2 regions of the Pseudarthrobacter sp. B907 genome follow, and region 1 is predicted to be linked to the other one. Evidence: riboswitches for the same ligand, from Rfam matches in the RefSeq annotation. Region 1 holds a riboswitch; the other holds the start of a gene.
The links. Region 1 has a riboswitch for glycine ahead of gcvP (aminomethyl-transferring glycine dehydrogenase). Riboswitches for the same ligand answer to the same signal wherever they lie in the genome.
Positions count from the first base shown of each region.

Region 1 (7,594 bases):
GCGAGGCCCTGGTGGACGTCCTCACCTGCGGCGTCTGCCACACCGACCTGCACTACAAGCAGGGCGCCATCAACGACGACTTCCCGTTCCTGCTCGGCCACGAAGCCACCGGCGTGGTCAGCGCCGTCGGCCCCGGCGTCACCGAAGTGGCCCCCGGCGACCGCGTGGTGCTGAACTGGCGGGCCGTCTGCGGCGAATGCCGGGCGTGCCGCCGCGGCGAACCGCAGTACTGCTTCAACACCCACAACGCCACCCAGAACATGACACTCGAGGACGGCACCGAACTCTCCGCAGCGCTGGGCATCGGTGCCTTCGCCGAGAAGACCCTCGTCGCCGCCGGGCAGTGCACCAAGGTGGACCCCGACGCCGACCCAGCCGCAATCGGCCTGCTCGGCTGCGGCGTCATGGCCGGCCTCGGCGCCGCCATCAACACCGGCAACGTCAAGCGCGGGGATTCCGTCGCCGTGATCGGCTGCGGCGGCGTGGGTGTGGCGGCCGTGGCCGGCGCCGCGCTCGCCGGGGCCACCACCGTGATCGCGGTGGACATCGACGCCAAGAAGCTCGAACGCGCCAAGGAACTCGGCGCCACCCACACCGTGGACTCCGCCGCCGTCGACCCGGTCGAGGCGATCCGGGAACTGACCGGCGGTTTCGGCGCCGACGTCGTGATCGACGCCGTCGGGCGTCCCGAGACCTATAAGCAGGCCTTCTACGCCCGCGACCTCGCCGGCACCGTGGTCCTGGTGGGCGTCCCCAGCCCGGACATGACCCTTGAACTGCCACTGCTGGACGTGTTCGGCCGCGGCGGCTCCCTGAAGTCCTCCTGGTACGGCGATTGCCTGCCGTCCCGCGATTTCCCCATGCTGATCGACCTCTACCGGCAGGGCCGGCTGGACCTGGATGCCTTCGTCACGGAACGCATCACGATCGACCAGATCGAGGACGCCTTCGAGAAGATGCACGCCGGCGCCGTCCTCCGCTCGGTGGTGGAACTGTGAGCGGCGCTGCCGGCAGCAGCCTGCGGATCGAGCAGCTGGTCACCTCCGGGACGTTCTCGCTCGACGGCGGCACCTGGGACGTGGACAACAACGTCTGGATCCTCGGCAACGAGGAGGAATGCGTGGTGATCGATCCGGCCCACGACGCCGCAGCCGTCGCCGCCGCCGTCGCAGGCCGGACCGTCACAGCCATCCTGCTCACCCACGGCCACGACGACCACATCGCCGCAGTCGGCGAATTCAGCCGCCTGGTCAAGGCTCCGGTTTACCTGCACCGCGACGACTGGATGCTCTGGGACCGGGTCTTCCCCGGGACCGAGCCGGACCACGGCATCGAGGACGGCGACACGTTCGACGTCGCCGGCGCCCGCCTCACGGCGCTGCACACCCCTGGCCATTCCCCCGGCTCCGTCAGCTTCCACTTGGCGGACGAAGGCACCGTCTTCACCGGCGACACCCTCTTCCAGGGCGGGCCGGGCGCCACCGGGCGGTCCTTCAGCGACTTCCCCACCATCATCGCGTCCATAAAGGCCCGCCTGCTCACGCTCCCGGCGGAGACCGTGGTGCGCACCGGGCACGGGGACTCGACGACCATCGGCGCCGAGGCGCCCCAGCTTGCGGACTGGATCAAGCGGGGCCACTGACCCGGTGGGCAGCGGTTCCCTGTTACCCCACTTCGACGTGAATGTGGTCGTCCCGGTGGAACATGCGCCGGCCCTCCGTGCCGTTGAAGAGGACCCACAACACAGATCCGTCCGGCGTGGCACCGTCCACTGTGCCCCGGCCGAGGTACCTCCTGTCGGCGGTGACCCGAACCGGCAGGCCGCGTGGGAGTGCCGCCCAGGGCAGGCGCACACCCCGCGTGGCGACGCCGGCGGCGCCCTCCGGCGTGGCCATCAACCGCGTCCCGGCGATGTGGCTGCCGGCGCTCCGGCACTTTTGGCCATGCCGGCGGCCGCGTACGGTTCGAGGTTGTTGAACGTGTAGAGGTGGACGCCGGCCAAAGCGGGCCGGACCGCCGACAGCTCGGACACGAGGCGTTGGGGAGAATAGTTGCCGCCGTCCAGCAGCCGACGGGCGAGCGGTCCCCTGCGGCTGATGAAGCGCAGGGACGGCCCCACTCCGATCTTGGTTGCCAGGGAGACGAGCTTGGTCCGGGGTACGGATCCGGCGACTCCGGCCCACACCGGCAGCGTGACACCCTCGCGGCGCAGCAACTCCACGTACCAGCCGATCCGCGCACCCGAGAAACACATCTGCGTGACCACGCTGGAGGCAAGATGCTGTTTTTCCAGCAGCGCATCGAGCATATGGAGTTGGCTCTGCTGCGGGTGCCCTTCCGGGTAGCCGGCGACGCCCGCTGCAATGCGCCCGCCGGAGATCTCGGCAATGTCCTCCAGCAGGCGGGCGCTGCTCGGGTAGGGGCCGGCTGCCTGCGCCGCGTCGCCGCCGACGGCGAAGACCTCGGTGACCCCGGCAGCCTCGCAGACTTTGAGGATGCCTGCGAGTTCCGCGCGGCCTTCGAGGCTGCGGGCCGCGAGGTGGGGCACCACGCGGTAACCGAGCTGGCCCAGCTGGACCGCCGTTTGCACGGTGGGCTTGACCCCGTGATGCGGAAGGCAGGTGACCGTGAGTTTCGAGCCCGCCGGGAGGGCCGCCTGAACCCTGGCGACGATGCCGTCGGTGGGAACGATTTCCAGCCGCGTGGGAAGCTGCGGATCACTACCGGCGGGCCGGGTTGAGGGGGAAGTGGACGTAAGAGAATGAACCGTCACGAGGTACTCCAAGGAATAGCCGGCGCAAGGCGCCGGAGCGGACATGCGAAGCCCCGTATGAGGGGGCTTCGCATGATCGTGGGGACGCGTCAGCGAAGGATGACGGTCCTGTTGCCGGAAAGAATGATTCGTCCTTCGGCATGCCAGCGGACGGCGTTCGTCAGGGCTTTGCATTCGGCGTCCCGGCCCACTGCGACCAGGTCAGCGGGGGTGTAGGTGTGGTCCACCTCGATCACCTGCTGGGCAATGATGGGTCCCTCGTCCAGCTCGGAATTGACGTAGTGCGCGGTGGCCCCGACGGTCTTGACGCCCCGGTCGTACGCCTGGTGGTAGGGCTTGGCGCCCTTGAAGCTCGGCAGGAAGGAATGGTGGATGTTGATGGCCCTGCCGGCGAGGCGGCCCGTGAGGTTGTCACTCAGGACCTGCATGTAGCGGGCGAGGACCACCAGCTCCACCTGGTAGCTATCCACCAGTGAGAGCAGCGTTGCTTCGGCGGCGGGCTTGGTTTGCTGGCTCACCGGCACGTGATGGAACGGAATCCCGTGCCAGGTGACGAGATCCTCGTGGTCCTGGTGGTTGGACACGACGGCCACGATCTCCACGGGCAGTTCGCCGATGCGGGCGCGGAAGAGCAGGTCGTTGAGGCAGTGGCCGTATTTGGACACCATGACCAGAATCCTCTCTTTCCGGCCGTGGCGTTCGAGCCGCCAATTCATGTCCCACTCCCCGGCCACCGGAACGAAATCCTGCCGGAGGGCTTCGACGTCAGCGCCCGCACCCGCTGCGACGAAGTGCACGCGCATAAAGAAGTGCTGTTCCTGCCGGTCGCCGAACTGCTTGATGTCGATGATGTTGCAGCCGTGGGCCAGCAGGAATTCAGAGACGGCGTGGATGATTCCGGGTGACTCGGCGCAGTCGAGGGTGAGGACAAATTCCGTGCCGGGCGCCACCGGCTTTTCCAACGCCGGGAGGGAGGACGGGGTGGCGGGTGTGGCTTCTCCGGTGGTCACAGGCTGTCCACCGCCTGGCGTCCGCCTGCAACATCCTGCTCAGACTGAAGTTCGTCCTTGAACGCCTGGTAGCGAGCCAGGTGCGCGGGACGGCGGCGCAGGACGAACCATGCCGCGCCGAGGATGATGAACCAGATGGGCGTCACCAGAAGCGCTGTGAGGGTGTCCGGCTGGGTGGTCAGGGTCCAGAGCACGAAGGCAAAGAAGGCGAAGACCGCCCAGACCATGGGGATGCCGCCGGGCATCTTGAACTTCGAGGCGGCATGCAGGTGCGGGCGGCGCCGGCGGAAGGCGATGTAGCTGGCCAGTATGATCGACCAGACGAAGACGAAGCAGACGGCGGAAACGGTGGTGACCATCTCAAAGGCCTTGCCGATGTTCTCACCGGCGTACATCAGGACCACACCCGCCAGCAGCAGCACGCAGGACAGGAACAGCGCATTCTGGGGAACCTTGCGGCGCGACAGGGCACCGAAACGGACCGGCGCGTCACCTTCCTGGGCCAAGCCGTAGACCATCCGGGACGTGGAGTAGATTCCGGAGTTGGCCGAGGACATCGCCGAGGAAAGGACCACCAGGTTGACGACCGTGGCAGCGGCCCCGAGGCCGGCCAGGGAGAACATGGCGATGAAGGGGCTGTGTCCGGCGGCGAACTGGGTCCAGGGGATGACGGACATCAGGATGATGAGGGCGCCCACGTAGAAAAGCAGTACACGGATCGGGATGGAGTTGATGGCCCGGGGCAGGTTCTTCTCCGGGTCCTTGGCCTCTGCCGCAGTGGTGCCCACCAGTTCGATGCCCACGAAGGCGAACACGGCGATCTGGAAGCCGGCGACGAAGCCCATGAACTCGTTCGGGAAGAAGCCTCCGTGGCTCCACAGGTTGCTGAAAGTAGCGGGTCCGGCGTCGGAGCTGAATCCGCTGAAAATCATGAACAGGCCCACGATAATCAACGCCGCGATGGCGATGATCTTGATCAGCGCGAACCAGAACTCGGTCTCGCCGAAGGCCTTCACCGTGGTCAGGTTCAGCAGCAGCAGGATGGCGACGGTGACCAGTCCCGGTATCCACAGGGGTAGCCCGGGCCAGAGCTCCTGGGAGTATCCGGCGATGGCGATAACGTCGGCGATGCCGGTGATCACCCAGCAGAACCAGTAGGTCCAGCCTGTGAAGAAGCCGGCCCAGGGGCCAAGCAAGTCCGCCGCGAAATCACTGAAGGACTTGTAGTGGAGGTTGGACAGCAGCAGCTCACCCATGGCCCGCATGACGAAGAACAGCATAAAGCCGATGATCATGTAGACGAAGATTACGGAAGGGCCGGCCGCCGAGATGGTCTTTCCCGAGCCCATAAACAGGCCGGTGCCGATGGCGCCGCCGATCGCGATGAGCTGGATGTGCCGGTTGCTGAGCTGGCGCTCAAGGTGGGGGGCTTCAACCGGAGCCGAAGGTGGTCGTTGAATCGTCATAAGGAACTCCATCGTTCAAGTGGCACTTCGGTGCCACGATGATTCGGGTTCCTCCCCGCTCTGTCTTGGACCTGAGAGTTTCCGCGTTCCTGCCCCCGCAGACCCGCTTGCACCTTCGGTGAGCCAGGAACGTGCCTGGCTGCTTTCCAGAGTTGCCTCGCCACGGCGGTACATGGGCCTGAGAGATTCCTGGGGAGGATTTGCTCCTACGGCGCCTGCTGTATGTACCGGCAGGACTCTCCCGCCGCAGATCATAGGCATGTTCATTTGTGAATGTTACCGACGGCCCTGTGGCGTGGAGGTTAGCTCCGAACAAAGCGCGCCGTCGTGGGTGCGGTGCCCCGAATGTGCCGGGACCTGCACCCACCATGGCCGGATCACCCTCGAAGGACATCGTCCGGCCGACTCAGTGTGTGATGGATCACTCGGGAAAGTCAAGCCCCGCAAATGTGACATTGCCCGGCGGCCGCATTGTTGCCTCTCCCCGGGATGGCGTGTACGGTGTGAGGCGAATCACCACATTCGAATATGCCTTTCGAGCCGTGGCGGGAGAGTCCTCCCCGTCACCAACGGGCAGGCGCCGTAGGAGCAAATCCTCCCCAGGAATCTCTCAGGCCCATGTACCGCCGCGGCGAGGCAACTCTGGAAAGCAGTCAGGAAAGTTCCTGGCTCACCGACGGTGCAAGCGGACAACGGTCCGCGGAATCTCTCAGGTCCAATACAGAGCGGGGAGGAACCCGGTCCCTTCCGGCGCCTTGCGCCGGCCAAACCTTGGAGTTCCTCTTGACGGTTCAATCTCTTTCATCCAATTTCGCTGACCGCCATATTGGCGCCCGCCGCGAGGCCGACGTCGACACCATGCTGAAGGCTGTCGGCTACGACAGTGTCGACGGCCTGGTCGATACTGCTGTCCCCGATTCCATCCGCCAGGAAAAGCCCCTCACCCTGGCCGCGGCGCTGAGCGAAGTCGAAGTCCTCGCCGAGCTGCGCAATCTGGCCGCCAAGAACAAGACCGCCGTGCAGATGATCGGCCAGGGCTACTACGACACCGTCACCCCGGCCGTGATCCGCCGCAACATCCTCGAAGCCCCGGCCTGGTACACCGCGTACACGCCGTACCAGCCGGAAATTTCCCAGGGCCGGCTTGAGGCGCTGCTGAACTTCCAGACCATGGTCCAGGACCTCACCGCGCTTCCGGTTGCCAACGCCTCCCTCCTCGACGAGGCCACCGCCGTCGCCGAGGCCGTGCTGCTGATGCGACGGGCGAAGAAGACCGTAGGTCAGAAAACAGGCGCCCACGACGGTAAAACCGTCCTCGACGCCGATTGCCTCCCGCAGACCATCGCCATCGTCCGGGGCCGCGCCGAGGCCCTCGGCTTCGAGGTTGAGGTCGCCGACCTATCCAAGGGCCTGCCCGAGGGCGTCATCAACGGCGTTGTGCTGCAGCAGCCGGGCGCCTCCGGCCGGGTTTGGGACCAGTCCGGTGTGATCGCCGAGGCCAAGGAGCGCGGCGCACTGGTCACCGTGGCCGCGGACCTGCTGTCCCTGACCCTCATCACTCCCCCGGGCGAGCAGGGCGCGGACATCGCCGTCGGCTCGACCCAGCGCTTCGGCGTGCCGCTGTTCTTCGGCGGCCCGCACGCCGCCTACATGGCGGTCCGCGAGGGCATGGAACGCACGCTCCCGGGCCGGATCGTCGGCGTCTCCAAGGACAACGCCGGCATCCCCGCCTACCGCCTGGCGCTGCAGACCCGCGAGCAGCACATCCGCCGCGAGAAGGCCACCTCCAACATCTGCACCGCCCAGGCGCTGCTGGCCATCGTGTCCTCTTTCTACGCCGTCTACCACGGCCCGGACGGGCTGAAGGCAATCGCCGAGGCCGTCCACAACAACGCCCGCGCCCTGGCCGCCACACTGAAAATTGCCGGCCGCGAACTGGCAAGCGACTCCTTCTTCGACACCCTCACGGTCCGGGTGCCGGGCAAGGCCACGAAGGCTATCGCCGCCGCCGAGGCCCGGGGCATCAACCTGCGGCTCATCGACGCGGACACAGTTGGCGTGTCCGTCGATGAAACCACGACGCCGGAAGTCCTCTCCGCTGTGGTCGTCGCCTTTGGCGCCGGTCCGCTCGTGGAGGCCAAGGGCTTCGAGCTGCCCGACTCGGTGCTGCGCACCTCCGACTACCTGCAGCACCCGGTCTTCAACACCCACCGCTCCGAGACCCAGCTGCTGCGCTACATCCGCCGCCTCTCGGACCGGGACCTCGCACTGGACCGCACCATGATCCCGCTGGGTTCCTGCACCATGAAGCTGAACGCCACGGCCGAGATGGAAGCCATCTCCTG
Region 1 is NZ_JBEEQE010000013.1:102,327-109,920, forward strand. Features, by position in the region: gene ABLI39_RS12415 (S-(hydroxymethyl)mycothiol dehydrogenase) at 1-998, shown strand, start outside; gene ABLI39_RS12420 (MBL fold metallo-hydrolase) at 995-1,642, shown strand; gene ABLI39_RS12425 (methylenetetrahydrofolate reductase) at 1,895-2,773, opposite strand; gene purU (formyltetrahydrofolate deformylase) at 2,863-3,735, opposite strand; gene ABLI39_RS12435 (amino acid permease) at 3,780-5,249, opposite strand; glycine riboswitch at 5,406-5,503, opposite strand; glycine riboswitch at 5,786-5,885, shown strand; glycine riboswitch at 5,886-5,983, shown strand; partial or broken gene gcvP (aminomethyl-transferring glycine dehydrogenase) at 6,033-7,594, shown strand, end outside.

Region 2 (7,594 bases), on a different contig from region 1:
CGTGTTGAAGACCGGGTGCTGCAGGTAGTCGGAGGTGCGCTCGACGGCGGCGTCCAGGGCGAAGCCTTCCACGGAATCAACCACCGTGGCGCCGAAGGCGGCGACGACGTCGGCAACGTTTGCCGCCGTCGTCGCCTCATCGGCGGAGATGCCGACCGTGTCGGCATCGATGGAACGCAGGTTGATGCCCTTGGCATCGGCGGCGGCGATGATCTCCGCGGCCTTGCCCGGAACCGAGACGGTGACAGTGTCGAAGAACGAGGTGTGCAGCACGTTAAGGCCGGCGCCCTTGAGCGAGGCGGCGATGGTGCGGGCGTTGTTGTGGACGGTCTCGGCGATCGCCTTCAGCCCGTCCGGGCCGTGGTAGACGGCGTAGAACGAGGCCACGATGGCCAGCAGCGCCTGGGCCGTGCAGATGTTGGAGGTGGCCTTCTCGCGGCGGATGTGCTGCTCGCGGGTCTGCAGCGCCAGGCGGTAGGCGGGCATGCCGGCGTTGTCCTTGGAGACACCGACGAGGCGGCCGGGCATGGAGCGCTCGAGGCCCTTGGCTACGGCCATGTAGGCGGCGTGCGGGCCGCCGAAGAACAGCGGGACGCCGAAGCGCTGGGCGGAGCCGACGGCGATGTCCGCACCCTGCTCGCCCGGGGAGGTGATGAGGGTCAGGGACAGCAGGTCCGCCGCCACCGTGACGAGCGCGCCGCGTTCCTTGGCCTCGGCGATCACGGCGGTGTGGTCGAACACGCGGCCGGAAGCGCCCGGCTGCTGCAGCACAACGCCGTTGATGACGCCCTCGGGCAGGCCTTTGGACAGGTCTGCGACCTCAACTTCGAAGCCGAGGGCCTCGGCGCGGCCCTGGACGATGGCGATGGTCTGCGGCAGGCAGTCGGCGTCGAGGACGGTTTTGCCGTCGTGGGCCGTCTTGTTCTTGTTGGCCCGGCGCATCATCAGCACGGCCTCGGCGACGGCGGTGGCTTCGTCCAGCAGCGAGGCGTTGGCGATCGGCAGGCCCACGAGGTCCTGGACCATGGTCTGGAAGTTCAGCAGCGCCTCGAGCCGGCCCTGCGAGATTTCGGGCTGGTACGGCGTGTACGCGGTGTACCAGGCCGGGGCTTCGAGGATATTGCGACGGATCACGGCCGGGGTGACGGTGTCGTAGGAGCCCTGGCCGATCATCTGCACGGCGGTCTTGTTCTTGGCGGCCAGCTTGCGCAGCTCGGCGAGGACTTCGACTTCGCTCAGTGCCGCGGCGAGCGCCAGGTCGGAGTCCTGGCGGATGTCCTTCGGAACGGCGGTGTCCACCAGCGCGTCGACGGTGTCGTGGCCGACAGCCTTCAGCATGGTGTCGACGTCGGCCTGGCGGCGGGCGCCGATGTGCCGGTCAACGAAGGACGTGGAGGCTGAGGTAACAGTCACAAGGAACTCCATAACTAAGGCGGCGCAGGGTACGCCACATTGATTCGGGTTCCTCCCCGCTCTGTATTGGACCTGAGAGTTTCCGCGCAACCGCTTTCGCGAGGCTCCGCTTGCACCGTCGGTGAGCACGGCGCGCCCGGGGCGTGCCTGCTGCTTTCCAGAGTTGCCTTGCCGCGGCGGTACATGGGCCTGAGAGATTCCTGGGGAGGGTTTGCTCCTACGGCGCCTGCTTGTACCTACTTGCAGAACTCTCCCGCCGCAGATCAAAGGCATATTCAATTGCTCGTGACCGCAGTCACAAGTCCCATTGTCCTATGCCGGAGGCACGTCCGCAAACTCCGGCGCACGGAGCGGTTCGGGTCACGCTTCGGGTGCCGCCGCAGGCCCCCTGATGGGACGCTCCCGCACCAACCCGCCACACCTGCGGGAGCCTCCCCGGGTTGGAGCGCCCACTCAGCCGCGCAGCCGTTCGACGGCGGCGAGCAGGCCGTCGACGTCGCCGGCCACCTCCGGCGGCGCCCCGCCGGGAGCCCGCGCGAGCATCGCGTTGAAGTACAGCCCATCCCCCATGTACAGCACAGCCTTGGCCATCGCAGGTCCGACGTCGGCAGCGAGCAGTGCCAGCCAGCTGGCCTGGACCCCGGCCATCCGCTGCAGGGTCTCAGCGTGCGCCACTTCGGCCAGCCGGGTAGCGGCCACAAACACCCGGTCCAGCGGGGTGTCGGCCCACACGGAGGATTTGATGAAGTACGCCGCCGCCCCCTCCGGCGCGGCGGCCATGGCATCCAGGTCTTCGGCGAGCAGCCGGTCCAGGCGCTCGAGCAACACCGCGATCATGGCTTCCTTGTTCGGGAAGTGGTACAGCAGGCCGCCCTTGGAGACACCTGCCAGCCTGGCCACCGCATCCAGCGTCGCGGCGCGTTCCCCTTCGGCGATGAGCAGCGATTCGAAGGCGTCGAGGACGGCTTCGCGGGCAACGGGTTTTCTGGCCATGGATTACATCATGCCTGCCGGGACGCGCATTTCTTAACTATACCGTCCAGACGGTACAGTTATCTCTCATGAGCACCGTATTCCAGCCGGCAACTGACCGCACGGCCGCAGCCCCGGAGCCGCGAGCGCCCTGGCGGGACTGGCTGGCGCTCACCCTGCTGATGTTCCCGGTGCTGCTGGTGGCCGTGGATAACACGGCCCTGACGTTCGCGCTGCCCGCGATTGCCCGAAGCCTGGATGCCACCGGGGTGGAACTGCTCTGGATTGTTGACTCTTACCCGCTGGTCCTGGCCGGCCTGCTCGTGGCGATGGGCAGCCTCGGTGACAGGATTGGCCGCCGGCGGCTGCTGCTGGTCGGCAGCACGGGCTTTGCGGCCGTCTCCGCGGTGACGGCCTTTGCACCCGGCGCGGAGTGGCTGATCGCCGGCCGGGCCGGGCTCGGTTTCTTCGGCGCCATGCTGATGCCATCCACGCTGTCGCTGATCCGGAACATCTTTCCGGAGCCCAACCGGCGGCGGCTCGCGGTGGCGATCTGGGCCGCCGGCTTCTCCGGCGGCGCGGCGCTGGGCCCGATCCTGGGCGGCTGGCTGGTGGAGCACCTCTGGTGGGGTGCGGTCCTCCTCGTCGCGGTGCCCATCATCCTGCCGCTGCTGGCCCTCGGTCCGGCGCTGATCCCGGAATCCTGCGACCCGAAGCCCGGCCCCGTGGACGTACCCAGCATCGTCCTGTCCCTGCTGGCCATGGTCCCGGCAGTGTACGGCATCAAGATCCTGGCGACCCACGGCCCGGAACCGGAGGCGCTGGCCGCCATCGGCGTCGGTCTCCTGATGGGGTACGCCTTCGTCCGCCGCCAGCGCCGGCTGGCAGCCTCGCCGGCGACGGCTCCCCTGCTGGACCTCAGCCTCTTTGGCAACCCGGTCTTCAGCACCGCCATCACGGCGAACGTGCTGGCGCTGTTTTCCTACAACGGCTTTATTCTCTTCCTCGCCCAGCACCTGCAGCTGCTCGAGGGCCAGTCGCCGTCGGAGTCCGGCCTGGCGATGGTTCCGGCCCTGGCCGCCACGGTTGTCGCGGGCCTGCTCGCGGTGCCGCTGGTGCGCAAGGTCCGCCCGGGCTTTGTGGTCGCCGGCGGGCTGCTGTTGAGCGCCACGGGCTATGCCCTGGTGGCCGGGGGCGACCACGGCGCCGGTCCCGGCATGTTGCTGGCGGCGCTGCTGGTGCTCTGCCTGGGCGTCGGCGCGGCCGAGACCATCTCCAACGACCTGATCTTGGGTGCCGTCCCGGCCGCGAAATCCGGCGCGGCGGCCGCCATTTCGGAAACCGGTTACGAGATCGGCTCCCTGCTCGGCACCGCCATCCTCGGCTCGATCCTTACCGCGTCCTACCAGCGGAACCTCAGGTTGCCCGCCGACGTCGCCGGCGCCGGCCCCGGGGCGGCCCACCAGGCCGGCGAGACCCTTGCCGGGGCAACCGAGCTGGCCCGGAGCCTCCCGGCCCCGCTGGCCGAGGCCGTGACGGCCGCCGCCAGGACCGCCTTCGACTCCGGCGTCCACATCACGGCCACGATTGCCCTGGTGCTGATGGCGGGCGCGGCCGTCCTCGCCGCCGTCGTACTGCGTAAAGTGCCGAGGGCCGCCTGAACAGGCTTACCCGGGGGGTAAACCGCGTTAAACGCCGGACGCCCGACGCCGGGAGGGAAACCCGGCGCCGGACGCTTGGAAAGGCGCGTGGAAGGTTGCGTCTATTTCTTGGCGTCAGGGGTGGTGACGCTGGCGGAGGCCCGCATGGTCTCAGCGTTCACCATCCAGGCGAACTGCTCGAACTTGGCAATGAATTCGTGCAGCAGGTCCGCGGTGGTGGGGTCTTCCTCGTCCACCTCGTCGTGCACCTTGCGCATGGTGCCGACGGCGGCCTCGAGCGCGGCGACGATCTTGTCGATCGCGTCCTTGGTGTTGATGAGCCCGGCAGGGAATTCCGCAAGGGCGGTGGACTTGGAGACGGTGGAACTGCGGCCGTCCGGCAGGGCGTGCAGGGCGCGCATCCGCTCGGCCAGGTCGTCGGCGAATCCGCGGGCGGCTTCGATGATCTCGTCGAGCTGGAGGTGGAGGTCGCGGAAGTTGGTTCCCACGATGTTCCAGTGCGCCTGTTTGCCCTGGACGTGGAGTTCAATCAGGTCCACGAGAACGGCCTGCAGGTTGCTTGTCAGGGTGGGTGTTGCTTTCATGCATCCTCCTTGATCGGAACGGCTGGTACGGCGTTATGCCTCAGACGGTACCCCAGGGAGGACGCGGCCCGCGATGGCCGCGGGTGAATTTCACGGTCAGCTTACTAAGTGAGCTTAGTAAGCGTTCCGAGCGGCTTTAGACGGCCTGGTTGAGCATCGGCCCCTGCGGGAAGATGGCCCGGGTGATCCCGCCGGCAGTCGCTTCGGAGAGCTGGGCCAGGTAATCGTTCCGGCGGCGCGGCGTGATCCGCGACTGCGGCTCGAAGCTCTGGTCCGGGTCGTCGGCGTAGTGGGCGGTGAGGCCGTCGCGCATCAGCCGGATCGCTTCGGCGCGCTGCTGCGACACCGCGGCGTGCGTGGAACCCAGCTCGGCGGCCAGGTCCTTGACGGTGCGGTCCCCGAAGTAGATCTCCTCGACCACATAGCGCATCCGCTCCGGGAGGGACTTCACGGCGGCCCGCAGGTACTGGAGCCGTTCGTCCGCGAGCACCGAGTGCTCCGGAGACAGGGTTTCCGCCGCCAGCGTGTCCACAACGGCGTCGTCGAGCGGCGTGAGGGTGCGGGACGCGTCTGCGAGCGCCGCCTCCACCACGCTTTGCTGGACACCGAGGGCGGAGGCAATCTCGTCCACCGAGGGCGTGCGGCCGAGGGCGGCGGCGAGGGTCTCCTGGACGGACATGGTCTCTTTGATCCGACGGCGCGCGGAGCGGGTGGCCCAGTCGCTGGCCCGCATTTCGTCCGCGAAGGCGCCCAGGATGCGGCGCCGGGCGAAGGCGCCGAAGGGCACGCCAAGGTCGGGGTCGAAGGAGTCTGCCGACGTAATCAAGGCAACGGCGCCAGCCGACGCCAGGTCATCGCGCGAGAGGTGGGACGCCTTCGAGCACAAATCTGAGACGAGATAACCCACCAGCGGAAGGTGCTGGGTGACCATCTCGTTGCGTTCCACGCGATTCAATAGTGTGTCCCCCCATGAGACCGGATCAGGAGCTTAAAAACCCTGAGAGCCGCACCCGCAAACGGTCCCGCGCTCCCCCCATGGGAGGCGGTGTTCGAAGCTCGGGCGCAGCACCCAGAACGAAACCTATCACCTGATCTGGAATCTGCGTGTAGCCTCAGGGAAAAGCTTGGCGGAAAATGCGGAATGCCGTAATTTGGCCGGGATGGCAAGGGAATGGGGCCCATGGGTGCAGGGGATCTTTCGGCGGCGCTGTGGCAGGAGCGGCGGCAGTTGGAACTGCTGTTGTTCAGGCTGGAAACCCAGCGCCTGCACGTGGCTGCCGGCAACACCCAATGGCTGATCTTTACCGCGTCCGAGGTGGAGTCGGTACTGGACCGGCTGCGGTTCGAGGCGCTGGCCCGGAACGTCGAATCGGCGGCCGTGGCGGCCGAATGGGGTCTTCCGGCGCAGGCGACGCTGGTTGAACTTATTGCCGCCGCCCCGCAGGGTTCGTGGCCGACGGTCCTGCGGGAGCATCTGGACGGCCTGCGGGAACTTCTGGGCCGCCTCGGCGACACGGCCCGCGCCAGCGAGGAGATGCTTGCGAGCCTGCAACTGCCCGCCGCTACCGGCGATCCGGCCGAGATGCTGGAGCAGCTGACGATGGCGGGAAACATTGACCGGGCCTTGGCCATTACGCGCCGCGCCGCCCAGCCGCTGATGGCCCAGTACCTCGGCGACGACGCGAATTCCCACTAACCGCCGTTAGTCGACGGGGCGGACGGCCGCCGGGGGCAGCAACCCGCGCAGGGCGTCCTCGGTTCGGGACCCCGCTTGCGCACCGGCTTCGGCCGCCGCCAGGTTCGCCGCGGCGATGGCCTCGATGACTTCCCGGCGCTGGATCGGGACCCCGCGGGGCGCCTCGATGCCGATCCGGACGCCGTCTCCGCGGCCTTCCAGAACAGTGATGACGATGCCGTCGCCGATCATGATCTGTTCGCCCGGCTTGCGTGTAAGTACCAGCATTCTCTCAATCTACCCTTCGTGGCCGGGCGCTGCGTCCCACGGCAGCGGCCGGGTCGCCGGCCGGCCGTCGATCCAACCCACGGGCAGGCCGAGGGCGTCAACGCTTTCGGGCGTGGCGGTGTCCGCAGCGCCCACGACAGCCACCGCGGCAACGTCGAGCCGCGCCCTCAGCAGGCCGACCCAGCGGGCGGTGTCCTCGTGTTTGCGTCCGGCGTCCACGACTACCCAGAGTTGGTCCGGCGAGAGCGCCGCGATCGCCTGGAGCCGGGCCAGGGTGTTGCGCGCCTTGCCCAGTCCGAAGGCCGCCAGCACGGTCTGCTCCGTCTCGACGGCGTGGGCGCGGGCCGCCGTCGCGCTCTGGCGCCCGTCCAAATGCAGGTGCCCGTAGGCGCTGAGCTCCCCCGCGGTGCGGACGTCCGCGCCGCCCGCGGCGCTGGACATGGCCAGGGCGGTGTCCATCGCGTCGTCGTCGAGACCCACCAGGACCACCAGGTCGCCGGTGCCGCTGAGCGGGAAGGGGACCGTCTCGCGTGCCGGCGCGGCGGCCCGCACCGCCGGCGACGGCGACGACGACGGCGACGGCGCAGACGGGACCGCGGACACTGGATGGCCGGGTGCCGGGGCGGGTGGTTCCCCTGTGCCGCTCCCCGGCTGCGCCGAAACCCTTGGGCCGGAGCGTGCCGGTTCGGGCGCCGGCGGGCGGAGGCCGGAACCGAGCTGGTCCAGCAGTTCGGCGAAGCCCGGCGATTCGGTGGAGACTCCCGGGCTGGCCGTGCGGTGCAGGGTCAGTTCGGCGGCGTCGGCTTCGGCCAGCAGGGCGGCGATCGCGTCGCCCTGCAGTTCGTGGCCGGGCGCGGCGGCGGCCCGCAGTCCGCCCGGCACCCCCGGCCGCGGCGTGTCGCGGGGGGTGTCCCGTTGCGTGTCGCGGACGGCGTCCCGCGGCGTGTCCACGATCTCGCCCTCGGCCAGGATGTCGGCGTCCGGGACCACCTCGCCGGTCA
Region 2 is NZ_JBEEQE010000022.1:415-8,008, forward strand. Features, by position in the region: partial or broken gene ABLI39_RS15940 (aminomethyl-transferring glycine dehydrogenase) at 1-1,425, opposite strand, end outside; glycine riboswitch at 1,465-1,579, opposite strand; glycine riboswitch at 1,581-1,679, opposite strand; gene ABLI39_RS15945 (TetR family transcriptional regulator) at 1,867-2,406, opposite strand; gene ABLI39_RS15950 (MFS transporter) at 2,475-4,046, shown strand; gene ABLI39_RS15955 (Dps family protein) at 4,148-4,630, opposite strand; gene ABLI39_RS15960 (sigma-70 family RNA polymerase sigma factor) at 4,767-5,585, opposite strand; gene ABLI39_RS15965 (flagellar protein FlgN) at 5,811-6,326, shown strand; gene ABLI39_RS15970 (carbon storage regulator) at 6,333-6,593, opposite strand; gene ABLI39_RS15975 (hypothetical protein) at 6,603-7,594, opposite strand, start outside.
Region 2: linked by a shared signal. The riboswitch ahead of ABLI39_RS15940 (aminomethyl-transferring glycine dehydrogenase) and the one ahead of gcvP (aminomethyl-transferring glycine dehydrogenase) in region 1 are both predicted to bind glycine.